4 regions of the Mesorhizobium sp. ES1-3 genome follow, and region 3 is predicted to be linked to each of the others. Evidence: riboswitches for the same ligand, from Rfam matches in the RefSeq annotation. Region 3 holds a riboswitch; each other region holds the start of a gene.
What was found. Region 3 has a riboswitch for cobalamin ahead of LB536_RS18935 (CbtB domain-containing protein). Riboswitches for the same ligand answer to the same signal wherever they lie in the genome.

Region 1: linked by a shared signal. The riboswitch ahead of LB536_RS05730 (DUF1636 family protein) and the one ahead of LB536_RS18935 (CbtB domain-containing protein) in region 3 are both predicted to bind cobalamin.
Region 2: linked by a shared signal. The riboswitch ahead of LB536_RS08055 (aromatic ring-hydroxylating oxygenase subunit alpha) and the one ahead of LB536_RS18935 (CbtB domain-containing protein) in region 3 are both predicted to bind cobalamin.
Region 4: linked by a shared signal. The riboswitch ahead of bluB (5,6-dimethylbenzimidazole synthase) and the one ahead of LB536_RS18935 (CbtB domain-containing protein) in region 3 are both predicted to bind cobalamin.

Annotation. Positions count from the first base shown of each region.
Region 1 is NZ_JAIUGW010000003.1:105,510-113,330, reverse strand. Features, by position in the region: gene LB536_RS05755 (MFS transporter) at 1-14, shown strand, start outside; gene LB536_RS05750 (D-arabinono-1,4-lactone oxidase) at 20-1,300, shown strand; gene LB536_RS05745 (DSD1 family PLP-dependent enzyme) at 1,297-2,442, shown strand; gene LB536_RS05740 (helix-turn-helix domain-containing GNAT family N-acetyltransferase) at 2,627-3,562, shown strand; partial or broken gene LB536_RS05735 (GyrI-like domain-containing protein) at 3,570-3,719, opposite strand; cobalamin riboswitch at 3,840-4,046, shown strand; gene LB536_RS05730 (DUF1636 family protein) at 4,136-4,549, shown strand; gene LB536_RS05725 (ABC transporter ATP-binding protein) at 4,546-5,334, shown strand; gene LB536_RS05720 (ABC transporter substrate-binding protein) at 5,380-6,327, shown strand; gene LB536_RS05715 (FecCD family ABC transporter permease) at 6,327-7,376, shown strand; gene LB536_RS05710 (MarR family winged helix-turn-helix transcriptional regulator) at 7,522-7,821, shown strand, end outside.
Region 2 is NZ_JAIUGW010000004.1:164,351-172,171, forward strand. Features, by position in the region: gene LB536_RS08030 (alpha-glucosidase family protein) at 1-1,343, shown strand, start outside; gene LB536_RS08035 (ABC transporter ATP-binding protein) at 1,374-2,486, shown strand; gene LB536_RS08040 (DUF680 domain-containing protein) at 2,569-2,817, opposite strand; gene LB536_RS08045 (DUF680 domain-containing protein) at 2,884-3,090, opposite strand; gene LB536_RS08050 (DUF680 domain-containing protein) at 3,163-3,366, opposite strand; cobalamin riboswitch at 3,860-4,062, shown strand; gene LB536_RS08055 (aromatic ring-hydroxylating oxygenase subunit alpha) at 4,177-5,424, shown strand; gene LB536_RS08060 (hybrid-cluster NAD(P)-dependent oxidoreductase) at 5,445-6,545, shown strand; gene LB536_RS08065 (hypothetical protein) at 7,075-7,821, shown strand, end outside.
Region 3 is NZ_JAIUGW010000013.1:131,642-139,462, forward strand. Features, by position in the region: gene LB536_RS18900 (tyrosine phosphatase family protein) at 1-411, opposite strand, end outside; gene cobD (threonine-phosphate decarboxylase CobD) at 408-1,454, opposite strand; gene cbiB (adenosylcobinamide-phosphate synthase CbiB) at 1,453-2,424, shown strand; gene LB536_RS18915 (hypothetical protein) at 2,450-2,764, opposite strand; gene cobO (cob(I)yrinic acid a,c-diamide adenosyltransferase) at 2,790-3,404, opposite strand; gene cobU (bifunctional adenosylcobinamide kinase/adenosylcobinamide-phosphate guanylyltransferase) at 3,406-3,921, opposite strand; gene LB536_RS18930 (CbtA family protein) at 3,914-4,711, opposite strand; gene LB536_RS18935 (CbtB domain-containing protein) at 4,727-4,906, opposite strand; cobalamin riboswitch at 4,942-5,141, opposite strand; gene LB536_RS18940 (aromatic ring-hydroxylating oxygenase subunit alpha) at 5,285-6,454, shown strand; gene LB536_RS18945 (MFS transporter) at 6,458-7,657, opposite strand.
Region 4 is NZ_JAIUGW010000031.1:48,638-56,458, reverse strand. Features, by position in the region: gene LB536_RS28215 (MFS transporter) at 1-666, opposite strand, end outside; gene LB536_RS28210 (TetR/AcrR family transcriptional regulator) at 786-1,394, shown strand; gene LB536_RS28205 (hypothetical protein) at 1,484-2,467, shown strand; partial or broken gene bluB (5,6-dimethylbenzimidazole synthase) at 2,635-3,141, opposite strand; cobalamin riboswitch at 3,313-3,492, opposite strand; gene LB536_RS28195 (histone deacetylase family protein) at 3,615-4,541, shown strand; gene LB536_RS28190 (exodeoxyribonuclease VII small subunit) at 4,545-4,796, shown strand; gene LB536_RS28185 (DUF2277 domain-containing protein) at 4,889-5,155, shown strand; gene LB536_RS28180 (pirin family protein) at 5,196-6,116, shown strand; gene dxs (1-deoxy-D-xylulose-5-phosphate synthase) at 6,187-7,821, shown strand, end outside.

The DNA of each region.
Region 1 (7,821 bases), on a different contig from region 3:
GGGTTGTTGCGTGAGCACCATGGCGAACAGCTGGAGCAACTGGTCGGGCTTTGTCACGGCCGAGCCGCGGTTGCTTGCCAGCCCCGCCGATGCCGGCGAACTCGGCGATCTCATTCGCACCGCACCCGGCCCGGTCCGCGTCGTCGGCGCCGGTCACTCCTTCACGCCATTGGTGAAGTCGCAAGGCACCATCCTGTCGCTGGAGAAGCTGGAAGGGCTGGTCTCGCATGACGCGAAAAGAAATCAGGCGCGCGTACGGGCAGGGACGCGGCTTGGTTCGCTCATGCACATCCTGCAAGGCATCGGCCAGGGCCTGCCCAACATGGGCGACATCGACCGCCAGGCGATAGCCGGCGCGCTGGGCACGGCTACCCATGGTTCGGGGCCGACGCTCGGCGCCTATCACACGCAGTTGGAAACGGTGCAGATCGTCGACGGGCTCGGCAAGGTCCGCGAATTCAAGCGGGAAGGGGATCGGGAGACGATCCATGCCATCGGCGTCGCCCTCGGTGCCTTCGGTGTGCTCAGCGAAGTGACGCTGAACAACATCGCGACCTACCGGCTGCGGCGCCGCAAATGGGTGCTGCCGATAGGCGACATGCTGCGCGATTTCGAAACGATGATGGCCGCGCACCGGTCGGCCGAATTCTATTACATTCCCTTCTCCGGCTACGCGCAGTTCATCGCCAGCGACTTCAGCACCGAAGCCACGACGATGCGCCCGACCGACGACGACGAGGGCTCCTTGCGCACGTTGCGCCGCTTGCGCACCGGGCTTGCCTGGCTGCCGTCGCTGCGCCGCAGGTTGATCCGTGGCGCCGTCGCCAAGGTGCCGGCCGAGGATTATGTGCAGGACTGGCTCAACGTCTACGCCAGCGACCGGCAGACCAGGTTCAACGAAATGGAATATCACCTTCCCTTCGAGGAGGGGCCGAAGGTGCTGGCCGAAATCATCGATCTGACCGAGAAGCATTTTCCGGAGGTCTATTTCCCGATGGAAGTGCGGTCGGTGGCATCGGACGAATTCTGGCTCTCGCCCTTTCACAAAAGGTTCACCTGCTCGATCGCCATCCACCACGATGCAGCGAACGATCCGCTGCCGTTCATGCGTGCGGCCGAGCCGATCTTCCGCAGATATGGCGGCAGGCCGCACTGGGGCAAGATGCACAGCCTGAAAGCGGCCGATCTGAAAAAGCTCTATCCGCGCTGGGACGATGCGATGGCGGTGCGCCGCGACATCGATCCGCAAAACCGCTTCGTCTCGCCCTATATCGCCGATCTCTTCGGCATCGAACAATGAGAGCCTATTTCGCCACGCTTTCGGATGCGCTGAAGCAGGCGGGCATCTTCCAACCCAGCCTGCTGCTCGACCGCGATCGGCTGGATGGCAACATCGCCCTGGTGAAAGAGAGGCTTGATGCCAGCCTTGCCGTACGGCTGGTCGACAAGTCGCTCGCTTGCCTGCCGCTGCTTGCCCATATTGGCAAGGCGCTTGGAACCCACCGCTTCATGACCTTCCATCCGCCGATCAGCGAGGCGGTGCTGAGGGCGTTTCCGGATGCGGATCTGCTGTACGGCAAACCGATGCCGGTCGGCGCGGCAAGGGCGGTGCTTTCCAGAGGCGAGGTGGCCTGGTCGCGGGTATGCTGGCTGATCGATACGCAGGAGAGGCTGGCTAACTATGGCGCGCTCGCCGACGAACTCGGCGTCGAGCTGCGCATCGCTTTCGAAATCGATGTCGGACTGCATCGTGGCGGCTTCGCCGATCCGGATGCCCTGTCGCAGGCTCTGACGGCGCTGCCGGCCCATAAAGGGCTGCGCTGTGAGGGCGTCATGGCCTATGAGGCGCATGCGCCGCACATACCCGCCCTGTTCGGCGGACCGGCCAAGGCGTTGGCGCAAGCCTCGAAACGGGCCGCCGCTTTCGTCGCGCGCCTCGGCATGAACCAGCGCCATATCTTGAACATTGGCGGCAGCAAGACCGCGCTGCTTCATCATGGCGGCACCGCCAACGAAGTGTCGATGGGCTCGGCCTTCGTGCTGCCCGGCGATTTCGACACGCCAGGTCTCCGCGGCTTTCAGCCGGCGGCCTTCATCGCAACGCCCATTCTGAAGGTGGTCGAGCCGATGCTGCCCGGCCCGCCGGCGGTCTCGCGTCTGCTGCAGGCGCTCGGCCGGTTTCCGCGCAAGGGCTGCTATCTCTATAGCGGCAAATGGATGGCCGAACCGGTGTTTCCCGAAGGCATGGATACGAACGGTCTGCTTGGCCTGTCCTCCAACCAGCAATTCATGTCCCTGCCCGCCGAAGCCGTCGTCAGGCCGGGCGACTACGCATTCCTGCGGCCGACGCAGAGCGAAGCCGTGCTGCAGCAGCTCGGGCCGATCGCGGTGCTTTCCGGTGGCAGGATCGTCGACCGCTGGCCGGTGCTGCCGATGGGGTGATGGCTGTCGTCTCGGCGTCGCCATTGGCGCCTGCATCTGCAATGTCGTCATTCCAGGGTCTGCGCGCGTCGCTGCGCTCCCTGCTCCGCACAAGAATGACGAAGTTGTGAGGCGCCTCGTTGCAACGATTTTATTGACTCAGTCAACTAAATGACTGATCCTGTCCAGGACAGGAGGAACCCCCATGACGATCCACGACCACCCCGGCAAGGAACGCATCGACGCGGTGCGCTCCTTCAACCGGTTCTACACCCGCCAGATCGGTGTGCTCGACGAAGGCTGGCTGAAAAGCACCTTTTCGCTTACCGAGGCGCGGGTGCTCTATGAGCTTGCCCATCGCGACGGGCTCGTCGCCAGCGACCTGGTGCGCGATCTCGGCCTTGACCCCGGCTATGTCAGCCGTTTGCTCAAAAAATTCGAGGAGCGCGGTCTGGTCGAGCGCGAAGCCACCGAGGCGGACGCGCGCCGCGCCTCGATCGCGCTGACGCCAGCGGGTAGGGAAGCCTTCGCGCCGCTCAACCAGGATTCGCACGACCAGGTGCGCGCGCTACTCGATCGCCTGGCGCCCGTCGATCAGGATCGGCTGGTCAAGGCCATGCGCATCGTCCAGGACCTGCTCGGCGACAGACCCGAACCCAAGGTGCCTTACATCCTGCGGCCGCTGCAGGTTGGCGACATCGGCTGGGTCACGCGCCGCCAGGGCATGCTCTACGCCCAGGACTATGGTTGGGACGAAACCTACGAGGCACTGGTGGCTGAGATCCTCGGCGAGTTCGTCAAGAATTTCGATCCGAAATGGGAGCGCGGCTGGATCGCCGAGCGGGAAGGTGAGGTCGTCGGCTCGGTCTTCGTCGTGCGCAAGTCGGATCAGGTGGCCAAGCTGCGGCTGCTCTATGTCGAACCTTCGGCGCGCGGCCTCGGCATCGGCAAGCGCCTGGTCGAGGAATGCATCGGCTTCGCCCGCGCCAGGGGCTACAAGACGCTGACCCTATGGACCAACGACATTCTGACCGCGGCCCGGCACATCTACCAGGCGGCCGGTTTCAAGCTGATCGAGGAAGAGCCTCACCATTCCTTCGGCAAGGATCTGGTCGGACAGAACTGGGATCTGGAGCTGTAGCGGCGCGTCATGCCTTGACCGGCACCCAGATCTCCAGCCCGCCATTACCGGTGCGGCCATCGAATTCGGGCCCATAGCGCTCGAATTCCGGCGCGTCGGCGATTTCATGGCCGGAGGCGGGCAGCCAGCCGTTCCAGATCGTGTTGATCGTACGCCGATGAAAAAACGGCAACGGCTGTCAGGCGGTCGGACGCAAAGTCGACGACAGGCTTGCTCTCAGGTCCGTTCTGTTATAACAAAACGAAGCAATCGCCTTGCCTCGCCGTCGCGCGCGGCCTAGGCTGCGACTCGTGATGGTCCCCGAGCCGAAAGGCGAGGGGTGAAAAGGGAACGCGGTGAGACCCCATGGGGTCGAGGCCGCGGCTGCCCCCGCAACTGTAAGCGGTGAGCAAGATCCGGAACGCCACTGGCCGGCAAGGCTGGGAAGGCAGGATTGCGCAGAGACCCGTGAGCCAGGAGACCTGCCATCACTGAGTTGACCGGACGGGGTGTGCCGGGAGGAAACGTGGACATCGGTCTTGTCGGCCGGTCGACCAACATCCTTCCGTCGCCAGTTTTGAAAGTGACGGGAAGTTGGACGGCGCAATCGATCGTATTCACCCCGGCTCCATGCACCAGATCATCGTGTGCACCCTTTGCCGCGACGTGCCGACCGGCGCCAGGTCGGGCGAAGGTTTGTGCGCCGAGTTGCGCTCCCGCCTCTCGGCCCAGCCTGACGTGGCGCATGGTTTCACGGTCGAGGGCGTGGCTTGCATGGCGGGTTGCGCGCGTCCCCTTGCAGTGGCTTTCCAGGCGCCAGGCAAGGCCGCCTATCTCTTCGGGTCGATCGACGCGCAGGTCGACGCCGCCGATCTCGTGCGGTTTGCCAGGCTCTACGCTTCGCTTCCCGACGGCTGGTGCAATTCCGGACAACGTCCGCCGCGCCTGGCCGGCAAGACGCTGGCCCGCATCCCGGCACCGGGCAAACCGGCGGATGGCAACCAATGACAACGCCGCTTCTCGATGCGCGCGACCTGGGCGCGATGGCGAATGGCCGGCATCTGGTCCATGCCGTCAGCCTGTCGGTGACGTCAGGCGACCGCCTCGCCATCATTGGTCCCAACGGCGCCGGCAAGACCACGCTGCTGCGCATGTTGTCGGGCATGCTCCGGCCGAGCCTCGGCGAGGTGAAGCTCGGCGGGCGGCGCCTGGATGGGATTTCGCCCGCCGAACGGGCCCTGCATATCGCCGTCGTGGGCCAGGCCGACCAGCCGGACCCACGGCTGGCGGTGATCGATTATGTCGAGCTTGGCCGCGTCCCGCATGCCGGCCTGAGGCGCCGCGGCGAGGAACGCGACATCGTCGTGGACGCGCTGCGCCGGACCGGCCTGTTGCCGCTGCTCGGCCGGACCATCGGCTCGCTGTCTGGTGGCGAACGCCAGCGCGCCCAGCTTGCACGTGCCATCGCGCAGGAGCCCAAAATCCTATTCCTCGACGAGCCGACCAACCACCTCGACCCGCGCGCCCGCGCGCAACTGCTCGAACTGGTGGCCGGCTTCGGCATGACGGTGATCGCGGTGCTGCACGATCTGACGCTGGTGGCACCCTTCGCCACCAGGGTCGCGGTGATGAACGAGGCCCGGCTGCAGGCGCTGGCGCCGCCGCACGAGGCGCTGACGCAGCAGCTGATCCGCGAGATTTTCGGCGTCGACGTGTTGCGCCTGCGCCATCCCACCGAGGACCGCGAACTGACGGTGTTCGACCTTCCGAACCGCGCCGCACCGCCGTCCTGATCAAATCCATCCTTGTCCGACACGTTCAACCAAGGAGCAAAGTCCGTGAAACGCCTCGCCTTGTCCCTCGTCGTCTCGCTGCTGGCCTCGACGGCCTTTGCCTTCCCCGTCACCGTCGACAGCTGCGGCAAGCCGCTGACCTTCGACGCGCCGCCGAAGCGCGCCGTCATCCATGATCTCAACATGGCCGAGATGGCCTTCGCGCTGAAGCTGCAGCCATCTATCGTCGGCCTGACCGGTATCACCGGATGGTACAAGGTCGCCCCCGAATTCAAGGCTGAGCAGGGCTCCATTCCCGAACTGGCGCCGAAATATCCGACGCTGGAGAATCTCATCGCCGTCGAGCCCGACTTCTTCTTCGCCGGCTGGTACTACGGCATGAAGCCCGGCGGCGAGGTGACCCCCGACACGCTCGCACCGCACGGCATCAAGACGCTGGTGCTGACCGAAAGCTGCGTCCATCTCGACAAGAGCCGCCCGGCCGCCTCCATGGACCTGCTCTATGGCGACGTCGAAAAGCTGGGCAAGGTCTTCGGCAAGGAGGCGGAAGCGGAAAAGCTTGTCGCCGGCTGGAAGGCGCAACTCGCCGATATCATCGCCAAGGTCGGCAGCGCCAAGGGAACACGCGTGTTCCTGTACGATTCCGGCGAGGACAAGCCGTTTACCGCGGGAAAGTTCGCCATCCCCAGCGCCATGATATCGGCAGCCGGCGGCGACAACATCATGGCCGACATGGATACTAGCTGGGGCAACACGGATTGGGAAACGGTGGCGGCGCGCAATCCGCAATTCCTCATCCTGCTCGATTATCAGGACGGCGGCGGTTACAGGAAACTGCTCGATTTCCTGAAGGCGCACCCGGCGATGAAGGAGACGGACGCGGTCAGGAACGAGCGCTTCGTGGCGCTTCGCTATGCCGAACTGACGCCAGGACCGGCGAACATCGAAGCCATCGGCAAGATCGCCAGGGCGATGCATCCGGAAGCGTTCTGATGGGTCTTGCCCGAGAGCACAAATCCGGCGCGCTTTCAGGGCACAAGGCCTTCACGCTGGCCATGACGGCGGGCGCGGTGGCGCTCGTCGCTCTCGCGCTGCTGTCGATCGCTTACGGCTCGACGCTGATACCTCTAACCGATGTCGTCGCCGCACTTGGCCGTGCCATCGGGCTGGATGAGCCCGGGATATCGGGCCCGGTCGGCAAGATCGTCGTCGACTTGCGGCTGCCGCGCACGATCCTGGCGATCTGTGTCGGCGGCGGGCTGGGTATCGTCGGCGCGCTTTTGCAGACGGTGACCCGCAACGACCTTGCCGACCCTTTCCTGTTCGGCCTGTCGTCGGGGGCCGCTGCCGGCGCGGTTTCCGTCATCACCGTCTTTGGTGACAGCTTCGGCATCTGGACCTTGCCTGTGGCTGCGTTCACCGGCGGCATACTCGCCGCCTCCATCGTGCTTTTGCTGGTGGCGCGGGTGAGGGGGCAAGGTCCCGAACGGCTGATCCTCGCCGGCCTTGCCGTCTCTTTCATGTTCACGGCCTTGACCAACTATCTGGTTTTTGCCGGCGACCAGCGCGCGGCCCATTCGGTGCTGTTCTGGACCATGGGCGGGCTCGGGCTGGCGCGCTGGGACAATGTGTGGCTGGGCGCGGTCGGCGCTGGCACGATCGCGGCTTACGGACTGTGGAACCACCGCAAGCTGGACGCTTTCCTGGCCGGCGAAAGCGCCGCCGAAAGTCTCGGCGTGCCGGTGGCCCGCATGCGCAGGACGACATTTCTCGTGGCGGCTTTCTCGACGGCAATCCTCGTCTCGGTCGCCGGCGTCATCGGCTTTGTCGGATTGATGATCCCGCATCTGTCGCGGCCACTGGCCGGTCCCTTGCATCTGCGCCTGATCGCAAGTTGCGCGGTTTTCGGGGCGATGCTCCTGCTGGCAAGCGATCTTCTGGCCCGGACCTTGCTGCCGCCGCAGGAACTGCCGATCGGCATCATCACCAGCTCGCTCGGCGCGTTCTTCGTCGTCACCATGGTTGTTCGAAACCGCCTTTGAAGACGGCGTCCGCGCGTTTCGCATGAGAGGGGCGTTCACCTGTCGCTAACCAGGATCGCGTTGCAGACCTGCCATGCGCATTTTTCCGGCTTTCGTGGCGATGTGGTATCTTGATTAGTAAGCACGCTTATTATATGTATCGCTCATGGTTTCAGATGGCATCGACAGACTGGGATTTTTGATCCACGACGTGCAGCGCCTGATGCGCAAGCGCTTCGAGGCGCGCGCCAGTGGGCTCGGCCTGTCCTCGGCGCAGTGGCGGCTTCTGGTCCGCGTTGCCAAGGAGGCGGGCGTTGCACAGGCGCGGCTCGCCGAACTGCTCGAAATCGAGCCGATCAGCGTCTCACGCCTGGTCGACCGGATGGAGGAGGGCGGCTGGATCGAACGCCGCTCCGACGCGGCCGACCGGCGCGTGCGGATGATCTTCCCAACCGAGAAGGCGAAT
Region 2 (7,821 bases), on a different contig from region 3:
AGGTGATGATCGACGAGGTGCTGTCGCATACCGCCGACATCCATCCCTGGTTTGGGGAAAGCCGCTCCAGCCGCGCCAATCCGAAGGCCGACTGGTATGTCTGGGCGGACGCAAGGCCCGACGGCACGCCGCCCAACAATTGGCTGTCGATCTTCGGCGGCTCGGCCTGGCAATGGGACACCAGCCGCCAGCAATACTACCTGCACAATTTCCTGGCCGAGCAGCCCGACCTCAACTTTCATAGCCGCCAGGTCCAGGACGCGCTGCTCGACGTCACCCGCTTCTGGCTGGAGCGCGGCGTCGACGGCTTCCGCCTCGACACGATCAATTTCTACTTCCACAGCCAGGGGCTGGAAAACAACCCGCCGCTGCCGCCGGAAGAGCGCAACGACCAGACGGCGCCGGCGGTCAACCCCTACAACTACCAGGATCATATCTACGACAAGAGCCGGCCGGAGAACCTCGCCTTCCTCGAGCGTTTCCGGGCGCTGCTCGACGAGTATCCGGCGACCGCCGCGGTCGGCGAAGTCGGCGATTCGCAGCGCGGGCTGGACGTGGTCGCCGCCTATACCGCCGGCGGCAAGCGCGTGCATATGTGCTATTCCTTCGACTTCCTGGCGCCGGAAAAGATCAGCGCCGCCAAGGTCCGCTCGGTGCTGGAAGCTTTTGGCAGGGTGGCCAGCGACGGCTGGTCGTGCTGGGCGTTTTCCAACCATGACGTGATGCGACCGGCCTCGCGCTGGGCCGCCGACGAAGCCGACCCGATCGCTTATCTCAAGGTCATCTCGGCATTGCTGATGTCGCTGCGCGGCTCGGTCTGCATCTACCAGGGCGAAGAACTCGGGCTCGGCGAGGCCGACCTGCGCTTCGAGGACCTGCAGGACCCCTATGGCATCCGCTTCTGGCCGGAATTCAAGGGCCGCGACGGCTGCCGCACGCCCATGGTATGGGATGGCAGCGCCAGGAATGGCGGCTTCTCCCAGGCAAAGCCCTGGCTGCCGGTGCCAGCCAAGCATCTGTCAAAGGCGGTCAACGTGCAGCACGGTGACCAAACCTCGCTCCTCGAGCATTACCGGCGCTTTCTCGCCTTCCGCCGCGCCCATCCGGCACTGGCCAAGGGCGACATCACCTTCATCGAAAGCCAGGGCGACACCATCGCTTTCACCCGCCGGGCGGGCAATGAGGAGGTCGTCTGCGTCTTCAATCTGGCTGCCGCGCCGGCGAAGGTTGACCTCGGCAACCGAACCCTGCAACCTTTGGCGGGACACGGGTTTTCCGGGCAGGCAAGCACCGGTTCGGTCGAGCTCGGCGGTTACGGCGCCTGGTTCGGGCGCATAGGCTGAAACATCCGAGGAATCACTGGGAGGAAACCAATGGCCGATGTCAATTTGAGGCAAGTGAAGAAGTCCTACGGCAATCTCAACATTCTCCACGGCATCGACCTCGACATCAAATCGGGCGAGTTCATCGTCTTCGTCGGTCCGTCGGGCTGCGGCAAGTCGACCTTGCTGCGCTCGATCGCCGGGCTCGAGGAGATCACGGCGGGTGAACTCAGGATCGACGGCCAGGTGGTCAACGACGTGCCGCCGTCGAAGCGCGGCATCGCCATGGTGTTCCAGTCCTACGCGCTCTATCCGCACATGACCGTCTACGACAACATGGCCTTCTCGATGAAGATCGGCAAGGAAAGCAAGGCCGAGATCGACAAGCGGGTGCGGCAGGCAGCCGAGATCCTGCAGCTGACCAAATATCTCGACCGCCTGCCCAAGGCGATGTCGGGCGGCCAGCGCCAGCGTGTCGCCATCGGCCGCGCCATCGTGCGCAATCCGAAAGTGTTCCTGTTCGACGAGCCGCTGTCGAACCTTGACGCGGCACTGCGCGTCGCCACGCGCATCGAGATCGCCAAGCTCAAGGAATCCATGCCCAACACGACCATGATCTACGTCACGCACGACCAGGTCGAGGCGATGACGCTGGCCGACCGCATCGTCGTGCTCAAGGACGGCCACATCGAGCAGGTCGGCACGCCGATGGAGCTCTACAAGAACCCCGGCAACCTCTTCGTCGCCCAGTTCATCGGCTCGCCGGCCATGAACATCCTGCCGGCGACGGTCGACAAGACGGGCAACCCAACCATCATCAGCCATGTCGGCGGACGCAAGGCGACGGTACCGATCGCGACGCCTGCCTCGGCAAAGGGAGCGGCGGTCAGCTTCGGCGTGCGGCCGGAAGATCTCGCGATCGCCAGTGGTAGCGACTATCTGTTCGAGGGGACGGTCGATTATCTCGAGCAGCTCGGCGAGGTCCAGCTGGTCTATATCGACATCGGCCGGGCCGACCTGCCGCTGGTGACCAAGTTGCCGGGCAATGTCGAGGTCAAGCGCGGCTCGACGTTGCGGCTGACCGCCAATGCCGGCGACCTTCATATCTTCGATGCCGACGGTCGCTCCTTTGCCTTGCACGAAGTCGAAGCAAAGGCGGCCTGAGACCAACTGTTCTCGACGACGCAAAAAGAGCGGCGGGCATGGCCCGCCGCTCTTCTTTGTCTATGTCTAAGGTCCGGATCTGTTAGTTGTTGCCGAACAGATTGCGATCGGCACCCTGATGCGCCGGCTTCTGCACGTCGCCGGACGAATTGAGCAGCTTGTAGACGGGCGAGTCGCTGTTGCGGATCGAACCCGTATGCGACGTGTCGACATTGACGGTCGACGACGCAGTGGGCTGATTGGCGCCATTGGAGCCATAGTTGTCGCTGCCGGCGAAGGCGTTGCCGGAGAGGGCCAGAACGGCGGCGGCAGCAATGAGGATCTTGTTCATTTTAAGTACTCCTGATTTCTTGAATTCCACGAGCGGCGGGCTAGCCCGCCGCTCGTGGACGGGCCGTTAACGGCCGAAGAGGTTGCGATCGCTGCCCTGCTGGGCAGGCGCCTGCGTGGCCGAAGCCGACTTGCCGATCGACGCTGTGTTCGAGTTGTCGGTCGAAGTGACAGCGGCCTGGTCGGCGCCGCTCGAACCGTAATTGTCACTGCCGGCGAAGGCGCTGCCGGAGAGGGCCAGGACGGCGGCGGCAGCAATGAGGATCTTGTTCATTTTAAGTACTCCTGAATTTGTGGCATCCACCGGCGCGGCAGGGTCGCCCCGCCGCGTGCCGGGGATCGGCAGTTAGTTGTTGCCGAAGCGTTTGTGGTCGGCGCCCGTCACAGGCGCATGAGCAGCCGGCTCCGACTTGCCGGTCGAAGCGGTGTACGAGCTGTCCACGGCTGCTGCGGGCTGATTGGCGCCGTTCGAACCGTAATTGTCGCTACCAGCGAAGGCGCTGCCGGAAATCGCCAGAAGGGCGGCGGCAGTGAGAACAATCTTTTTCATTTTGGGTACTCCAGTATTTTTCCGTCCGTCTAGCGGCGTGTCTTGGGATTAAAATCGCGTCGTTCGGACAGCCCCGATGTGGGAGAGCCCCCCGGCCGTTTCCAATCACGAAGTTGTTCAGCGTGGACCATGACTCCACCACTTGAAATTGTACCAGGGCTTTCCACATCCGCTCTTTTTCTTCGTGATATCAATTGGTTATCTAACTCCAACGCCTCGATCATCAACTGTGTCGGAGGCTCGGCGTTCACACCGTCTTGCACGCACCGTCAACAGAAACGAACCGTTCGGTTCGATTTTAGACTCTGCTAATAGTCACTTTTTGAAACCGTTAACCTTCTCGCCCGCGGCAAAGGGGTCGAAAACGGTGCCGGCGCGTCTGGCGACGGAGGTCGATTCCAACGGCTACGACCCTGTCCCGACGATCCAGCGTGCGTGTCGCGCCGCATGGATGCGATGTCGCTTTCGTGCCGATGTCGCAAAGCCTGCCGTGATTAGATCAGACATCTCAGGTGCCGCTGCGTGACGATGGAGCGGAGAATTGGGAAGCCGGTCAGATTCCGGCGCTGCCCCCGCAACGGTGGTGGAGTTCAAGTCGCAACGGGAGACCACTGGGCGAAGGCCTGGGAAGGTGTCGCGATGGTCCGCAAGGACAACTCCAGAGCCCGGAAACCAGCCCGAGATGGCTAGAACTCGACTGATCGCGGTGGGCGGTCAAGAGGCGGATGGTGTTTGTCCGGCTTTTCGCCGATCTGCGTCCAGTCCTTCCTCAATCACCACCAGTTCAGTCCTTGAAACTGAGGACAGGACATGGACGCGCGCAACGACATGCTGAGGCTCTTGAACAGCCGCAAACAAGGCTTTTCGCTGGAACAGCCCTTTTACACCGACCCGGACTACTTCAAGCTGGACATGGAGCTGATCTGGTATCGCGACTGGCTGTTCATCGGCCATGATTGCGAATTGCCCAAGCCGGGCAGCTTCATCACCGTGCAGATCGGCGATTATCCGGTCGTGCTGGTGCGCGATCAGCAGGGCAAGATCAACGCCTTCCATAATTCCTGCCGCCATCGCGGCAGCCGCGTCTGCAACACCGACAAGGGCATGGCCGCCAAACTGGTCTGTCCCTATCACCAGTGGACCTACGAGCTCGACGGCCGGCTGCTGTTCGCCCGCCAGATGGCCGATGGGTTCGACAAGAGCCAGTTCGGGCTGAAGCCGGTCGCCTGCGAAAGCGTCGCCGGCTATGTCTTCATCTGCCTGGCCAAGGAGCCCGCCGACTTCGCGCCGATGCGGGCGATGATCGAGCCCTATCTGAAGCCGCACCGGCTCAGCGAGGCCAAGATCGCCTTCGAGAGCACGATCATCGAGAAGGGCAACTGGAAGCTGGTCTGGGAAAACAACCGCGAATGCTATCATTGTGCGGGCAATCATCCGGAGCTGTGCAAGACCTTCCCGGAAGCACCGACCGTGACCGGCGTGCAAGGGGCCGACAGCGATCCGGAGATGCTGGCGCACTGGGCGAAATGCGAGGCTGCTGGCCTACCCAGCAAATTCCGCATCGACCCGGCCGGGCAATACCGCGCCACCCGCGCGCCGCTGCTGCGCGATGCCCAGAGCTACACGATGACCGGCAATCGGGCGGTGAAGAAGAACCTGTCCGACAGCGTTTCGGCCGACCGGATCGGCACGCTGATGCACTATCACTACCCGACAACCTGGAATCATATCCTCATCGACCATGCCGTCACCTTCCGCGTGCTGCCGGTCAGCGCCACGGAGACGGCGGTGACGACCAAATGGCTGGTACACAAGGATGCGGTCGAGGGCGTCGACTACGATCTCGCCGAACTCACCCATGTCTGGACCGAAACCAACGACCAGGATCGCCGCATCGTCGAAGAGAACGCCTTCGGTATCCTATCGCCCGCTTACGAGCCCGGCCCCTATTCCGAGCTGCATGAGGGCGGTGTGATCCAGTTCGTCGACTGGTATGCCCGCTTCATCGGACCGCGCCTTGCCGAAGGTGGCCGGCCCGCGCTGCGCAGCGTCGCATGAGAGGCTGAGGGATGAATGCGATGACCGACCTTGGCCTTTATCGTCATCTCGACCAGATGGCGCCCTGGAACGACAGGCTGCAGGTGCTGGAAGTGATCGGCGTCAGCGACGAGGCGCCGGACGTGAAGACCTTCACCTTCCGGTCCGACAACCAGACCTGGTTCCGCTACAAGCCAGGCCAGTTCGTGACGCTGGAACTGCCGACGCCGGACGGACCGCTGATGCGTACCTATACGCTGTCGTCCTCGCCGTCGCGGCCGTTCTCGATCGCGGTGACGGTGAAGGCGCAGGCGGGCAGCGTCGGCACACGCTGGATGTTCGATCACCTGGCGCCGGGCTCGCACGTCAAGGCCTATGGACCAGGCGGCGACTTTTCACTGCACAGCCATCCGGCGGCAAAGTATCTGTTCGTCTCGGCCGGTTCCGGCGTGACGCCGATGATGTCGATGCTGCGCTGGCTGAACGACTGCGCGCCATGGACCGATGTCGGCTTCGTCAACTGCGCGCGGCGCCCGGAAGAGATCATCTTTCGCAAGGAGCTCGAGCTGCTCGGTGGCCATATGCCGGGCCTGTCGCTCGGCTTCATGATCGAGGAGCGGTCGAGCCGCGAGGGCTGGTACGGCCATATGGGCCGCATCGACGCCATCCGGCTGCCGCTCCTGGCACCCGATTTCCGCGAACGCGAAATCTTCTGCTGCGGCCCAGATCCCTTCATGCGCGCCGTGCGCGGCATGCTGGAAGCCGCCGGCTTCGACATGACAAAGTACCATCAGGAGAGCTTTGCCGCACCGACCGTGGAGGAAATCCCGGCGCCGTTCGCGGCGCCGGCGCAGGACGGTGTGGCTATCCCCGTCGAAGCCGCGACGCCGATCCGATTCGCGCTTTCGGATGTCGACGCCGAATGCGTCGCCGGCCAGACCGTGCTGCAGACGGCGCGTGCCTCGGGCGTGCGGATACCGGCGGCCTGCGAATTCGGCCTGTGCGGAACCTGCAAGGTGAAGAAAGTCTCCGGCAGCGTCGAGATGAGCCACAATGGCGGCATCCTCGATCATGAGGTCGACGATGGCTTCATCCTGGCCTGTTGTTCCAGGCCATTGTCGGCGCTGGAAATCGAGGCTTGATACCGAACTGATCGCAGAAATGGTCGGCACCTTGCCGGCACAGCTTGCCTTGCCGGGATATCGTTTTCGAATCCTTCGATGGCGAGGCCGTGGTGCTCAACCTTGCCAATGGCAAATATTTCGGCCGTCGCGGCAGTTCCGCCAATGGGACGATCAGGCGACGGTCGCCGCCTATGGCGCATTGCCTTTCCAGCTTGTCTCGGCGGAATTCTTGCTCATTGGCTGATAACGGGAAGGCGCCACGATGCGCGATTAACAGCCCTTTAGGTAATCCCCGCTAGCTTTCAGGGTCAGTTCCAGCGATTTCGGGGGCAGCGGGTGATCGATGTGAGCACTGCCGTGGGGCGAGTGACCCGGCACCGGTGGCACCTATCTCGATGCTGCTTGATACGCTGGGCGCGACCGCACGATCGGCTTCTGCTTTCGACCACATCGGCTCGGGTTCCTCAATTACAGAGGCAGGCGTAGCTGTGCTCCCAGGATTTCGTCGTTCTGCGTAAAAGTGATGTTTGTTGGAGCGGTCCCGAGCGTGGCAAATGTAAGAAACATCAATACCGCGACTGGCTTTGCGTCTTCGATCGGAAGCTTGTCAGCGGTCTGGCTTGTTGCGACCGTGGTGGTGTTCTCGCTTTTTATGCCATGGGCAGCCGGCGACAATACCGATGTTAGCTGGCTCATTCTTATCTGCGAAAAGGTTCTTGATGGCCAGAAGCTCTATGTCGATATTCTAGAAACCAATCCACCTTTTTCCGTCGCCCTCTATATTGGGCCGGTATGGCTGTCTCAAAGGTTCGGCATTTCGCCGGAATCGGCGATTGAATTCTTTATTTATATGGTTTTTTTCGTTTCAATTGCGCTGTCGGCGGTCGTCATCGAGCGAAGCCGAATTTTCGTCGATGTGAAGACGCAATGGATATATCCCGCGCTAGCGGTTTTGCTTCTCATCATGCCCGGTAATGTTTTCGGCCAGCGCGAGCACATTGGCACGATGTTGTTCATGCCGATGCTGTTCCTGATGATGTGGCGGATTGAACCCCGTGCGGCTGCATCGGTTCCACTTAGCCTTGCCGTGGCGGTCGGCCTAGCGGGAAGTGTGCTGGTTCTGGTCAAACCACATTGGGCAGCTGGCATCGTACTGCCCTATCTCTTTATCGCTTGGCGCAAACGCTCGGCAATGGCGTGCTTGACTGCCGAAAACGTCGTCATCTTCACAGTTTGCGCTGCCTATCTCGTCAGCGTGTATATATGGTTTCCCGAATTTCTTGGCGCCTTCCTA
Region 3 (7,821 bases):
CAGCGTGTCCGCCGCCGCGATCAGCCGCGGATTGGGCGTCGCCGAAGGCGACAGCGCGCGCAACGTCTGCGCCAGTTCCACCTCGTCGCGTTTCGGCGCCAAAGCTGCGGCGATAATATAGGCCGAAGCGGTCGAGCGGCTGATGCCGGCATAGCAATGCACGACCATGGGCTTCACCCGGTCCCAGCGGCGCGCGAAATCGAGCAGGTTGCGCACATGCTCCTCGCCCGGCATGGTCATGCCCTCCTGCGCCACCGCGATGTCATGCATGACCAGATGCAGGTGGTTTTCCCTGGGGATCGAAGCCGGACGCACCACCTCGGTGCCGGCCGCAAGCAGCGACAGCATGCGGTCGGCGCCGGTCCTGGCCACGGTTTCCTCGATCTTCGCCAGCGAGCAGACATGGATCATTGTTTCGAACCTTTCGACCGATCCTCGCGCCGCGACGCCCAGTCCGCAAGAGCGGATTCAAGCCTGCGCCATTCCTGCTCACTCCCCGGCAGACCGGTGCGCAGGACATGCGGCCGGTCGGAGAAATGCCGGAGCAAGATGCCGCTCTCGCCAAGCGCGGAAAACAGGCCGGCGGCATCGGGCAGGCTGAGATAGCGGAACAATGTGGTGCCGCCCGCGACGCGAATGCCGAAACGACCGAACAGCGCATCGAGCCGCGCCGCGGCATCCGCCAGCGACGTCCGCATCGCATCCTGCCAGTCGAGATCGGCGAGCGCGCGGATGCCGTATTCCAGTGCCGGTCCGGCGACGGCCCACGGCCCGAACTGCATGTTCAGCCGTTCAGCCGTCGGCGCATCGGCAAGCGCGAACCCAAGCCGTAGACCGGCCAGACCAAAGAACTTGCCGAAGGAACGCAGTACGATGATGCCACCTTGGCCGACGTAGGCGGCGAGACTGTGCTCGCGTGGGCCGACATCCATGAACGCCTCGTCGACGACCAGCAGCCCGCCCTTGGCGCGAAGTCCGGCAGCCAGCGCCAGCAGCCGGTCACGCTCGATGATGCGCCCATCCGGATTGTTCGGATTGACGATGATGGCGAGGTCGGCTTCGGCCAGCGCCGCGAAGTCACGGACCTCGACCACCTCGTGCCCGGCAATCGCGGCCGCCCGGGCGTGTTCGGCATAGGTCGGCCCCAGCACCAATGCCTTGCCAGGCTTCACCAGCGAAGTCACCCTCGGCAGCAGGATCTGCGTACCGGGCGCCGCCACGACGTTTCCTGCGGAAGGCGCGCCATATGTCTTGGCCGCGATCTCTATCAGTTCGCGCTCACGCGCGGCCTCCGGCAATCGCCACAGGGAGGTGGCGGGCAGGTCGAAAAGCGGGTAGGAGTGCGGATTGATACCGGTCGAGAGGTCGACGAAAGGCAGCACGGCACTGGGGAAAAGCGCCCTTGCCCGGCCAAGACTTCCACCATGGTCCACCGCTCCTTCAAGAAGCTTCATGTCAGTCCTGATCGCTTTCCTGTCATTGGTTGTCGAATTCGCCCTCGGTTATCCCGACTGGCTGTTTCGCGCCATCGGCCATCCGGTGACGTGGTTCGGCAGGCTGATATCCTTTCTCGACTTAAGCCTCAACCGCGCCACTGATCCCGACGCACTGCGTCGTCAACGTGGTGTCCAGGCGCTTTTGGTCATTGTGCTGGTGCCGGCGGTAACAGGTCTTTGCGTGCAGCTTGTTCTACTCTGGTTCGTCCCCTTGGGGTGGATCATTGCCGTCCTTCTGGCGACATCGCTTCTGTCGCAGAAGAGCCTCTATGAACATGTCGAAGCCGTCGCCGACGCGCTCGACAGTGGAGGCCTCGACATAGGCCGAGCCGCCGTCTCGCGGATCGTCGGCCGTGATCCCGAAACGCTGGATCGCGCCGGCGTCTGCCGTGCCGCGATCGAAAGCCTGGCGGAGAATTTTTCCGATGGCATCGTCGCCCCAGCCTTCTGGATCGGCGTCGGCGGGCTGGCCGGCGGCGCCGCCTACAAGGCGGCCAACACCGCCGATTCGATGATCGGCCACCGCACCCCACGCCACGAGGCCTTCGGCTGGGCGGCGGCGCGCTTCGACGATTGGATCAACCTGCCGGCATCACGGCTGACGGCGCTGCTGATCGTGCTGGCGGCTTTCCTGGTTAAGGGCACCGACCCCAGCAATGCCTGGCAGGCGGTACGGCGAGACGCGAAAAAACACCGCTCGCCCAATGCCGGCTGGCCGGAAGCAGCGATGGCCGGCGCGCTTGGCCTGGCGCTCGCCGGGCCACGCAGCTATGGCGGCGTGGTGGTGGACGACATTTTCATGGGCGAAGGCGGCCGGCGCGAAGCCGACAGCCTCGACATAAGGCGGGCGCTAACCCTCTATCGAGTCGCCGATTATCTGCTGATTGGCCTGTTTGGGCTGGTCTCGGTCGTTGTTTTTGTAGTGTGATCGTCCGGAGCGGTTGCGAACTGCCTCACCAGCTAACACGGGCCTCTTTTGCATTTGGATTTGCTGCCTTCCCGAACCTTTTGATCGCATAGCCACCGGTAGCTGCAGGAGAAGATTTGAGCACGGGTTCGATGACAGCAAAAAGTCGTTCGGCATCCGGTCCATACATGTAGAGGACACATTTGCCCCCACCAAATTCATCGCCATCAAACTCGCCTGCGGATGCGTTCCCGACAGCTTGCTCCAGTCTCTGCTCAAGAGCGATAATGGTTTCTCGTTCCTGTGGCGTTCCGAACTGACCATCGCTGAGAAGAAGATAGACGATTACTGCTTGCTCCAATGAACAGCCTCCGGTTGGTGAACAATCAGAACTCGATCCCCTGCTGAGCTTTCACGCCCGCCGAGAAATGATGCTTGGTCACGCCCATCTCGGTGACCAGATCGGCGGCCCCGATCAGCGGTGGCTTGGCGTTGCGGCCGGTAACGACGACATGCAGGCCCTCGCGCCGGCCCTTCAGCGCCGCTACCACCTTGTCGAGATCGAGATAATCGTAGCGCAGCGCGATGTTGAGTTCGTCGAGCACGACAAGGCTGATGGAGGGATCGTCGATCAATTCCCGCGCTTTGGCCCAGGCAGCCTCGGCGGCCGCGATGTCGCGCTTCAAATCCTGCGTCTCCCAGGTGAAACCCTCGCCCATGGCGTGCCAGACGACCCGGTCGCCAAAGGCGGCGAAAGCGTCCTTCTCGCCGGTGTGCCATTTGCCCTTGATGAACTGGACGACGCCGACGCGCTTGCCGTAGCCGAGCATTCTAAGCGCCAGCCCGAAGGCGGCCGTGGTCTTGCCCTTGCCGGGACCGGTGTTGACGATCAGCAACCCCTTCTCGATCGTCTTGCCAGCAACCTCGGCGTCCTGCACCGCCTTGCGCTTGGCCATTTTGGCGCGATGGCGTTCTTCATCCTTGTCGTCGATATCAGTCATTTCACTTCACCTTGAGCGGTAGCCCCGCCACCATCAGCAGCACCGTGTCGGCGACCGCGGCGACCCGCTGGTTGAGCCGGCCGGCGTCGTCGCGAAAACGCCGCGCCAGCGCATTATCGGGCACGATACCTTGCCCGACCTCGTTCGATACCACGATCCATGGTCCGCGCGGCCGCGACAGCACGTCCGCCAGCCGTCGGCACGCCGCGTCCACGTCGTGGTCGGCCAGCATGTGATTGGTCAGCCACAGCGTCAGGCAGTCGACAAGCACCGGCTGATCATCCGGCAAGGCTTCCAGCGCTTCGGCAAGGTCGAGTGGCGCATCGATGGTCGACCACCCTTCGCCGCGCCGCGAGCGGTGCAACGCGATGCGCTCGCGCATCTCGTCGTCATAGGCTTGCGCCGTGGCGATATAGGCCCATGGCGAGGGCAATGCCGCCACCAGGGTTTCGGCGTGCGCGCTCTTGCCGGAGCGCGCGCCACCGATGATGAAGGTCAGCTTGCCGCGATCAGGCAAAGCTGTCGCGCAGGCTGGTCGCCGTGCCGGTGAAGCGCCTGCGCACCACGCCGACGACGGCGCCGAGCACCAGCCAGAACATCAGATTGGTCACCGTCACCGCCACCACGAACTGATGGTGCAGGCCTTCCGGGATCGGTGTTTCGAAACTGTCGGGCTGCGGCGCGCCGACGATGTGCGGGGCAACGATCAGCAAGACGGCGAGGATGGTCAAAGGCAGCGATCTGCGAAACACGATCAGGCCAAGGCCGATAGCGGTAGCCGTCGCCGTCGCCGTCCACCAGATCTGACGCGAAAGCAGATCGGCCGCCGGCATTGCCGGCAGTTCCGGCTGCAGGCCGAGGCCTGGCGCCAGCGTGAACACGGCAAAGCCGGCCAGCCCCCAGAATACACCCTGGCGCCAGTTGCCGACGCCGCCGGCAAACTCGGAAACCGCGACCAGGACCAGCGCGAAGCCGATGCCGGTGACGATATTGGCAACCACGCTGAAGGCGAAACGCTCGAAGCCGTCGGCCGGCGCCCAGCCTTCGTCTTCCTCCGCCGGCGCCTTGGCTTCGACGGCTGCTGGCGCGGCAGAACTCATCGCATTCCCAGCGGGCGCGACCGTGCTTACGGCGCTGGTATCGGGTGCCGCGCCATGGTCGTGGTGATGGCCGCCGCCGGCCTTTTCGTAAACCTCCGCCTTGAGGATCAGCGGCACTGTCGCATAGGCCTGCATGCAGGCGAGAACGACACCGGCCACGAGCCCCGCGATCGCCGCGACGAACACGACGTTGCGAAACAGATTCATGATGTCAGACCCTCGTCAGTGGCAGGGAAACGCCATCGAGTGGCGATAGTCGTGGGCGGCATTGTGGACCGCATCGATATGCGAGAAACCGACAAAGCCGACGACAAAAATGCCGAGCAGCGCCGCGAGCGCGAGCTGCATGAAGCGCGACTGCGAGGAGACGGAGGCGCCGAGGGAGACGGAAGCGGTAGTCATGTCTTGTCCTTTCGCCCTCCACCCGAGGGCATCGAAGTCAGTTTCCTGTCGCCGGCAGGTCTCCTGGCTCGCGGATAAGCGCCCTTCCCCACCTTCCCGAAGGAAAACCTTCAGTGGCATATGGAGAGGACTACCGCACACAGTTGCGGGGGCAGCCACGGCATTGGACAGGAATTCCTGTCCGCACCGCATTCCCTCTTGGCTCCAAAAAGGAACCGACGACGCTGGTGACTATAGGGAAATTCGCCGCGCGCGGCAAACCAAATTCCGACAGCCGCCAGCGCAGGAGCGTCGCATCGGCAAAGCCGCTCCCATCCTGTCCTGTTTGACAAACTCCATGGCCGGGTGTCGGCTGGCAACCCTCACAGGAAGCCAGCCATGCAGCCCGATGCCAGCGAGCGCGAGCCCTATAACGGCCTGACCCGAACCGAGCCGTCGCTGCCCTCATCGGCCTATTGGCATCAGGAGAACTATCAGCGTGATCTCGACGCCATCTGGTACAGAAATTGGCTGCTCGTCTGCCGCGAGGCCGACCTTGCCCAGCCTTTGGCATTCCGCACCTTCCGCGTCGGTACGCAGGAAATTCTTGTGTTGCGCGACGAGACTGGCGCGTTGCGTGCCTTCCACAACACGTGCCGGCATCGCGGCTCGCAGCTTTGCCAGGAAAGCGAAGGACGGCTGAAGGCGCGGCTGATCACCTGCCCGTATCATGCCTGGTCCTATTCGCTGCACGGCGACCTTGTGCGCGTGCCATCGAAGTCGCTGCCTGATGGCTTCGACAAGGCCGATTATCCGCTTTATCGCGTCGCACTCTCGGTGTGGCGGGGCTTCGTCTTCGCCAATCTTGCTGAAGATGCCGCCGGCTCGGCGCAGTCATCCTTCGACCCGGCCTCCGGCGACCTCGGCAACTGGCCGCTGGACAAGCTGGTGTCGGGCCATGTGCTGCGCAAGGTGATGAACTGCAACTGGAAGATTTTTTGGGAAAACTTCAACGAATGCCTGCACTGCCCGGGCGTTCACAAGGACCTGTCGCGGCTTGTGCCGATCTATGGCGGCGGTCTGATGAGCCGGCACGACGATCCCGAATGGGCGCGCCATGCCGCCAATGATGCGCCGGAGTTTTCGGGCGGCCTGCGCGCCGGGGCTGAAACATGGTCGCGTGACGGGCGGACGCACGGGCCGGTCTTCCCGGGCTTGACGCAGGCGGAACGAACCGCTGGCCAGACCTACGTCACCAGCCTGCCCTCGATGTTCATCGTCGGCCATGTCGACTATGTCAGGACCGTGCGGCTGGTGCCGCTCGGCCCGGAGCAGACCGAATTGACCGCCGAATGGCTGTTCGCGCCCGAGGCGCTCGCCGAGACCGACATCGACAACATCGTCGCCTTCGGCACACAGGTGCTGGAGGAGGATGCCGCCATCTGCGAGGTCAACCAGAAGGGCCTGCGCTCGATGCGCCATCAAGCCGGCGTGCTGATGCCCGAGGAGTACGACTTGCATCGTTTCCACAATTGGGTGCGCGAGCGCCATACGGCGCTTTCGCTCTGATTTTCAGAGGGATTTCGGCAGATAGCGCCAGGTCATGAAGCCGCAAAGCGCTGCCAGCAGGCCGAGCGTGACGAACACCGATCCCAGTCCGAAGAAGGCCAGCACCACCGAATAGACCAGCGGCGGCGTCAGTTCGGAAAAGTCGAGATAGGTGCGGTAGACCGCCGCCATCTGCGCGCGCTCATAGGAGCGCACCGAGCGCATGAAGGCGGTCGAACCCAGCGCATCGAGTGCGATGGTGAAGAAGGCGCCACACAGCAGGAAGGCGCCGGTGAGCAGCGGTACGGTTTCGCCCACGGCACCGGCGGCCAGCAGCGACGCCGACATGGCGAAATAGGCAAATGTCATGGTCCGGCGGCCGCCAAAGCGCTTTCCCGCCTTGCCCCAGAAGATCGCCATGAACAGCAGCGCATTGCCGGCCGAGACCAGCAGGCCGCCCGCCAGTTCACCCTCGCCGGTGATCACCATGAACAGCGGTCCATAGACGAAGAACGTCGTCCAGAAGCAGGATCGGCCGAAGGCGATCAGCCAGGCGAGCCTGAGCCTCGGCTGCGCCACGAAGCGGCCGATATTGGCGAGCGGATTGGCCGGCCGCGTCTTGCCGGGGCGGATCGACGGGTTGTCGCCCAGCCGGTACGTCCAGAACAGCGCCAGCAAGGCCATGGCGAAAACCGCCACCGCGCCATGCGCGGCGTAGATGCCGAAATGCGCATAGAGGAAGATGCCAAGCGTCGGCCCGCCCGTCCAGGCGACCATCGACCACGCCATGCGCAGCGATTCGGCTTGCATGAAGTCGGTCTTGCGGATGTGGTCCATGATGTAGAGGTTGAGCGTGATCGAAAGCGCACTGGCACCCATCACCCGGCACAGCATGCCGGCCACTTGCCCGGCGAGCGTATGAGTGACGAAGAACAGCGAGCCGATGGCGAGCAGGCAGGCGCCCGCCGTGTAGACCCAGCGCCGCGCAAAGCGGCGGATCAGCATCGGCATGAACAAGGTCACCGACAGGCCGAGCATCGACACGACGGTATAGAGGATCGAGACGGTCTGCTCGTTATGGAGGGTTTCGTAGGCCTGGATCGGTATGACGCTCGATACCATGGCGCGGGCGAAGGATTCCACCGCGTAGAGCGAGGCGAAGGTGCGCGCATCCGCGGCCTTGAGGGCCGGAAGCCAGATCGGATGGCGCACATGCGTGGACATTGCTTCCCCAAAGCAGAATCGCGGCGTCAAATCTGCCGTGGACACTTCAGGCCCATTAAGAGGAAACCGACGCACATCCGGCAAAAGCGAAGCCGGTCAAAGGCTTTCCCGCGCTGGCCCAACCCGGCGGCTGACGCGCACCCGCCGCGCGACCCAGGCCAAGG
Region 4 (7,821 bases), on a different contig from region 3:
GATCATGGCGAAGGTGATGATTTGAACCGGCCCCAGGCGGATTGCCGAGCCCGTTGAGCCATGGTCCACCGGCCGCACTTGCGGTTCGGTCGAACGCTGCAGGATGAAAGCTGTCGAGCCCACGGCAAGGAGCAGAGTGCTGACGAGCACGCCCGCTTCCGGGAACAGCGCGGCACTGAGGCCCACCGACAGCGATGCGCCGGCGATATAGACCAGTTCATCCGCCGCCGACTCGAAGGCGAAGGCGGTATTCATCTCGGGCCGGCCCCGGAAAATCTCGGTCCAGCGCGCCCGCACCATGGCCGGCATGCTTGGCATTGCCGCGGCCAGCAGTGCCGACACGAACAGCGTCCATACCGGCCAGTCCTGATTGGCCGATGCGATCAGGGCCGCGAATGCGAGCACGGAGATGATGGTGGTGGGTACGACAACCCGCGTCTGGCCGAGGCGGTCGACCAACCTCGATATTTGCGGCGCCAGGAAAGCATTGGCCAAGGCGAATGTCGCGGAAACCGCACCCGCCAGCCAGTATTCGCCACGCGTCTGCGACAACATCGCGACGATGCCGATCGGCGCCATGGCGATCGGCAGGCGCGCCATGAAGCCGGCGGCGGCAAAGCCCTTGGCTCCGGGAGCGCGAAAAATTTCCGAATAGGGGTTTTGCATGATCCTGTTCCTCGACAAGGGGCGATTCGACGATTACATACGACACGTATGAGTGTTAAATAGACCATACGCCCCGTATGTCAATTGGCATACGGGACGTATGTAGATAAGGCCAGGACATGCATCGACCACGCAAGGAGATGATCGCGGAGACACGCGCCAAGCTGATCGCCGCGGCACGCCAAGCCTTTGGCACCATCGGGTACGCCGAAGCGTCGATGGACGATTTCACCGCGTCGGCCGGACTGACGCGCGGCGCCCTCTATCATCACTTCGGCGACAAGAAGGGACTGCTCGAGGCGGTTATCGCGCAAATCGATGCTGAGATGGCGGCGCGGGTGAACGAGGTCGCGTCGAGGGCGCCGACCCGCTGGCAGCATTTCGTCGACGAATGCACCACCTATATCGAGATGGCGCTCGAGCCGGAAATCCAGCGCATCATGTTCCGGGACGGTCCGGCGGTGCTGGGCGATCCGGCACAATGGTCGAATGCCAATGCCTGCGTCGGTTCAATGACCGATCATCTGACCGCGCTGCAAGAGGAGGGGGTGGTCGTGCCGGGCCTCGATCCGGAGACCGCGGCGCGGCTGATCAATGGGGCGAGCAGTCAGGCCGCGCAGCGGATCGCCAATTCGAACGATCCCGAAGCGACATCGAGGAAGGTGGTGGCCGCGTTCAAGCAATTGCTTGAAGGCCTGCTCGAGAAGCCGGAAGCGCGGCCAAACTGAGCCACCGTGGCCCTCCCGCCGCCGCCTGCAATTGACAATAGCCGGTTTGAGCGCATCCTCCACAGCCATCTCTGAGGGGAGATTCGGGCATGTGGGATTTCGATATCGGCAGGTCGGTGTCCATCATGATGCGGACCTGGCCCTTCATTGTCTTTCGCATGATCGTCTATTTCGGCATCACGCTGGCCTACATCATGGCCACCGGCACGGGCGCCTCCGTCGGCTATGGCGTCGGCCATATCTCCACCGATCCTGATGGACCGTTGTCCTTCGCCATGTGGGGTGGCGTGGTCGGTTTCGGCCTCGTCTCGATCGCCGTCTATTGGATCCGCGAATATATCCTTTACGTCGTCAAGGCGGGTCACATCGCCGTCATGGTTCATCTGATCGACGGCCATGACGTTCCCGACGGCCAGAACCAGATCGCCTACGCAAAAGAGATTGTGACCGAGCGTTTTGCCGAGGCGAACATCCTTTTCGTCGTCGACCAATTAGTCAAGGGCGCCATCCGCGCCATCACCGGCCTGCTCGGCGGCATCGCGGCTTTCCTGCCCATTCCGGGCCTGAGCGGCCTGGTCTCGTTCCTCAACACGGTGATCCGCCTGTCGCTGACCTATGTCGATGAGATCATTCTCGGCTACAACATCCGCATCAATTCGTCCTCGCCCTTCGAGACCGCGCGGCAAGGCGTCGTGCTCTACGCCCAGAATGGCAAGACCATGGTCAAGAACGCGGTCTGGCTGGCGGTCATCATGTGGGGCGTCTCCTTTGTCATCTTCCTGCTGATGCTGGCGCCGGCGGCCGCCATTCTTTACGTCATGCCCGGTCAGCTCGCCGGTTGGGCCTTCGTTCTGGCCATCGTCTTTGCCTGGGCCTTCAAGGCGGCGTTCATCGAGCCGTTCGCCATCGCCTGCCTGATGCAGGTCTATTTCAAGACCATCGAGGGCCAGGTGCCCGATGCCGCCTGGGACGCCCGGCTCGCCGAAGCCTCGTCGAAGTTCCGGGAACTCAAGGACAAGGCGCTCTCCACCTTCGACGGTTCGCACTGGGGTACGGCCGGCGCGACGCGCTGATCGGCGGGGTTTGCCGGCGCAGCGGCGACGGTGTCGAGGCGGGCCACCGTGGATTTGAGCGAGGCCTCACCCTGGCCGCAAAACGTCTCGCTCATGATCAGGTCTGGCAGCGGCAGCCGTCGGCCCCAGCCATGCGTTTCGAGGTCGGGTTTGGGCGCGAACTCGGAAACACGGCCAACGCAGAGATAGGCGATCGGCGTCACGTGGTCGGGGATGGATAGCAGGCTTTTCAGCGCTTGCGTCTCGATGATGCTGACCCAGCCGACGCCAACGCCCTCGGCACGCGCGGCCAGCCAGAAATTCTGCACCGCGCAGACCGTGCTGTAGAGATCCATTTCCGGATTGTGCCAGCGTCCCAGCGGCGAGCCTTTCGAACGCTCGCGGTCGCAGGTGATGCAGATGTTGAGCGCGCTTTCGCAAATGCCTTCGAGCTTGAGCTTGCGGTAGAGCGCCCGCCGGTCCGCCTCGATTGCCGGCAGTTCCTGTTCGCGGGCGGCCAAGAACAGGTCGCGCACCTCCCCCCGTCGCGCGGCATCGCGAATGACGATGAAATTCCAGGGCTGCATGAAGCCGACCGACGGCGCGTGATGGGCGGCAAGCAGCAGCCGCGCCAGCACCTCGTCGTCGATCGTCTCCGATGTAAAATGGCTACGCACGTCGCGCCGCGTGAACATGGCGCGGTAAACCGCGTCGCGCGCAATCTGGTCGAATCCATCGCCCATTGCAGCGGTCATATCTTCCGGCATCGCTTGTCCCCTTGCGATTGCAGCAGTTCAAATTTTCAGAGCGTACTTTGTGCGTCCAAGAGAACGCACGCCGCTCTGATATCATCCGCCTGACCATGCGGATGACGATGCCTGCCAGGCCGGTCTTCTGGCTCGGGATCAACCCACGTCCGGTGCCTTCCCGTCATCGACAGTGGCACTTACCGGCGCAGTCCCCCTCACAGCGTTGGGCACGCCACGGTATCAAACCGTGTTCCCGATTCTCCCGCTTTCGCGGGCACCAGGCAGTAGCGGCAGTCTTACGCCGAATGGCCGGCGACGCCAATGCCCGCAGCGACATGAATGGACGCAGGTTCGATTTTCCCCAGCGATCAGGCCGCAACGCATGGCCATCGCCGCGCCGGGGCACTAGATAGGGGGACATGGCCACTCGTCTCTACACGCACCCGATCTTTTTCGAACACATCACCCCGCCCGGTCACCCCGAGCGGCCCGACCGCCTGCGCGCCATCGAACGCGTGCTCGACGACGAAGCTTTCGCCGCGCTCGACCGCGTCGAGGCACCGCAAGGCGACGAGGCGACCATCCTTTACGCGCATCCCGCCGATTTCGTCGCGCGTGTCCGCGCCGCCATCCCCGACGAAGGCATTGCCCGCATCGATGCCGACACCACCGCCAGCCCGAAGAGCTGGCAGGCCGCGACCACGGCGATCGGCGCCGCCAACGCCGCCGTCGACGACGTCTTTGCGGGCCGCGCCGACAATGTCTTCGTCGCCGCCCGGCCGCCTGGGCACCATGCGGAAAAGACCACGGCCATGGGCTTCTGCTTCTTCAATACGGCGGCAATCGCTGCGCGCTATGCACAGAAGAAGCATGGCGCCGAGCGTGTCGCCGTCGTCGACTGGGACGTGCATCACGGCAACGGCACGCAGGATATTTTCTGGGACGATCCCTCGGTGCTCTATTGCTCGACACACCAGATGCCGCTCTATCCCGGCACCGGCGCGAAGAACGAGACCGGCGCTGGCAATATCGTCAACGCGCCGCTGGCGCCGCGGACCGGCAGCGAGGTGTTTCGCGATGCTTTCCTGTCGCGCGTGCTGCCGGCACTCGACAATTTCGCGCCCGACCTGATCATCATTTCGGCTGGCTTCGACGCGCACCATCGCGACCCGCTGGCGGAAATCAATCTGACCGAGGACGATTTCGACTGGGCGACCGGCCAGCTGATGCAGCGCGCCGCACGCCATGGCGGCAACCGGCTCGTCAGCCTGCTCGAGGGCGGCTACGATCTGCAGGGATTGGCATTTTCGGTCGCCGCCCATGTCGGGCGACTGATGAAAGGATGAATGATGACTGGTGAGATCAACGAAGACGTCAAGGCGATGAGCTTCGAACAGGCACTCGACGCTCTGGAGAAGATCGTCGATGATCTGGAGCGTGGCGACGTGCCGCTCGACCAGTCGATCCGGATCTACGAGCGCGGCGAGGCGCTGAAGATGCATTGCGACCGGTTGCTGAAGGCCGCTGAGGACAAGGTCGAGAAGATCAGGCTGTCGCGCGACGGCAAGCCGGTTGGAACCGAGCCGCTCGACGCGGACTAGGGAGCCGAGCAGCTTTACCGATTTTTGGACACGATCATGATCGAGGATACAGTTCGTCCCGATTGAAACGGACAAGAGGAGATACGGAAGCGATGTGCAGAAACATCAAGACCCTGTTCAATTTTGATCCGCCGGCAACCAATGACGAAGTCCGCGACGCGGCACTCCAGTTTGTCCGCAAGCTGAGCGGTACGACGCGGCCTTCCGCCAAGAACCAGCATGCATTTGATCACGCGGTCGACGCCATCGCGGCATCGGCACGCGAGCTTCTCGATTCGCTCGAAACCCACCAGCATCCGCGCAATCGCGAAGAGGTGGCGGCTAAACTAAGAGCAAAGGCGGCGATCCGGTTCGCCTGATATGCCCAAAGCGCCCACTGACCGCTGACCAGGAGAGTTCATGAGCTTCTTCCCGGGGAAAGACCCTGAGGCCGGCGATGCCTTCGCCAGCGACCAGATCGAGCTGATGGTCATCCCGAACGCCAAGGATATTGGCGGCTTCGAGGTGCGCCGCGCCTTGCCGACCGCCAAGCGGCGCCTGGTCGGGCCGTTCATCTTCTTCGATCGAATGGGTCCCGCCATCATGCGCGCCGGCCAGGCGCTCGACGTTCGTCCGCACCCGCATATCGGCCTGTCGACCGTAACCTATCTGTTCGACGGCAAGATCAGGCACCGCGATTCGCTCGGCACCGAAATGGTGATCGAGCCCGGCGACGTGAACCTGATGACCGCAGGCCGCGGCATCGTCCACTCCGAGCGCACGCCGCAGGAATTGCGCGGCGCGCCGATGTCGATCTCCGGCCTGCAGACGTGGCTGGCGCTGCCCGACGGCAAGGAAGAGGTGGCGCCGGTGTTCGAGAACACAGCTGCGCTGCGACTTCCAGAGATCGATGCCGAGGGCGTCAGCGGCCGTGTCGTCATCGGCGATTTCCAAGGATTGCGGTCTCCGGTGCGGGCGGATTCCGAAACGCTCTACGCTGATTTGCGGCTTGCGCCCGGTGCCAGCGTCAAGATCCCGGCCGATGCGGAAGAGCGCGCCATCTACACGCTGGAGGGCGAGGTCTCGATTTCAGGCGACGTCTTTCCGGCGGAACGGCTGCTGGTGTTCCGTCCCGGCGACGAGATCGTAATATCGTCGCCGACGGGTGCGCATTTCATGCTGTTCGGCGGTGCCTCGCTCGGTTCGAAGCGCTACATCTGGTGGAATTTCGTCTCTTCGTCCAAGGAGCGCATCGAACAGGCCAAGCAGGAATGGAAGACCGGCCGCTTCGATATCGTCCCCGGCGATGAGCAAGAATTCATTCCGCTGCCGGAAGGCTGAGCGGTGAGGGACTGACTATCCGTGTTACCGACACGCATTTACTTTCGGCGGCCGGCGGCCTATCCCGCCGATGAAAAGAAAGTCTGGACCCAACGTGAACGCAACGCTGCATACGCCGCTTCTCGACAAGGTTCGCGTCCCGGCCGACCTGCGCACGCTGGCCGAGAGCGAATTGCCGCAGCTGGCATCCGAGCTTCGGGCCGAACTGGTCGACGCCGTTTCCCGCACCGGGGGCCATCTCGGTGCCGGCCTTGGCGTGGTCGAACTGACGGTGGCGCTGCATTATGTCTTCAACACACCCGATGACCGGCTGATCTGGGATGTCGGCCACCAGGCCTATCCGCACAAGATCCTGACCGGACGCCGGGACCGCATCCGCACCTTGCGCCAGGAAGGCGGCTTGTCGGGCTTCACCCGCCGGGCCGAGAGCGAATACGACCCGTTCGGCGCCGCCCACTCCTCGACATCGATATCGGCGGGTCTCGGCATGGCCGCCGCCCGCGACCTTTCGGGTGGTCGCAACAATGTCATTTCAGTCATCGGCGACGGCGCCATGTCGGCCGGCATGGCCTATGAGGCGATGAACAATGCCGGCGCGCTCGATGCGCGCCTCATCGTCATCCTCAACGACAATGACATGTCGATCGCGCCGCCGACCGGCGCGATGAGCGCCTATCTGGCGCGCCTGGCTTCCGGAAAGGCCTATATCGGCTTGCGCGACTTCGGCAAGAAACTGACCTCCTATCTCGGCAAGCGGGCCGATCGGGCCATCACCCGGGCGGTCGAGCACGCGCGCGGCTATGTCACCGGCGGCACTTTGTTCGAGGAACTCGGCTTCTATCACATCGGCCCGATCGACGGCCACAATCTGGAGCATCTGATTCCGGTCCTGAAAAATGTCCGCGACAACGGCAAGGGTCCGGTGCTGATCCATGTCGTCACCCAGAAGGGCAAGGGCTATGCGCCGGCGGAAGCAGCCGCAGACAAATACCATGGCGTCAACAAATTCGACGTCATCACCGGCGCGCAGGCCAAGGCGCCGGCCAACGCGCCGGCCTACACCAAGGTGTTCGCCGAAAGCCTGATCCAGGAGGGCCGCGAGGACGATCGCATCGTCGCCGTCACCGCCGCCATGCCGAGCGGCACCGGCCTCGATCTGTTCGGCGAGGTGTTCCCGTCGAGGACCTTCGATGTCGGCATCGCCGAGCAGCATGCGGTGACCTTCGCCGCCGGCCTCGCGACGGAAGGCTACAAGCCGTTCGCGGCGATCTATTCGACTTTCCTGCAGCGCGCCTACGATCAGGTCGTCCATGACGTCGCGATCCAGAAACTGCCGGTGCGTTTCCCCATCGATCGCGCCGGCTTCGTCGGCGCCGACGGCGCCACCCACTGCGGCGCCTTCGACACCACCTTCCTGGCAAGCCTGCCGGGCTTTGTCGTGATGGCGGCGGCCGACGAAGCGGAACTGCGCCACATGGTGCGCACCGCCGCCAGCTATGACGATGGCCCGATCGCCTTCCGCTATCCGCGTGGCAACGGGGTCGGCGTCGACATGCCCGAGCGCGGCTCGGTTCTCGAGATCGGCAAAGGCCGCATCGTCCGGGAAGGCAGCAAGGTTGCCCTGCTGTCCTTCGGCACGAGGCTGCAGGATTGCCTTGCCGCCGCCGAGGAACTCGGCGCGGCCGGGCTTTCCACCACGGTCGCC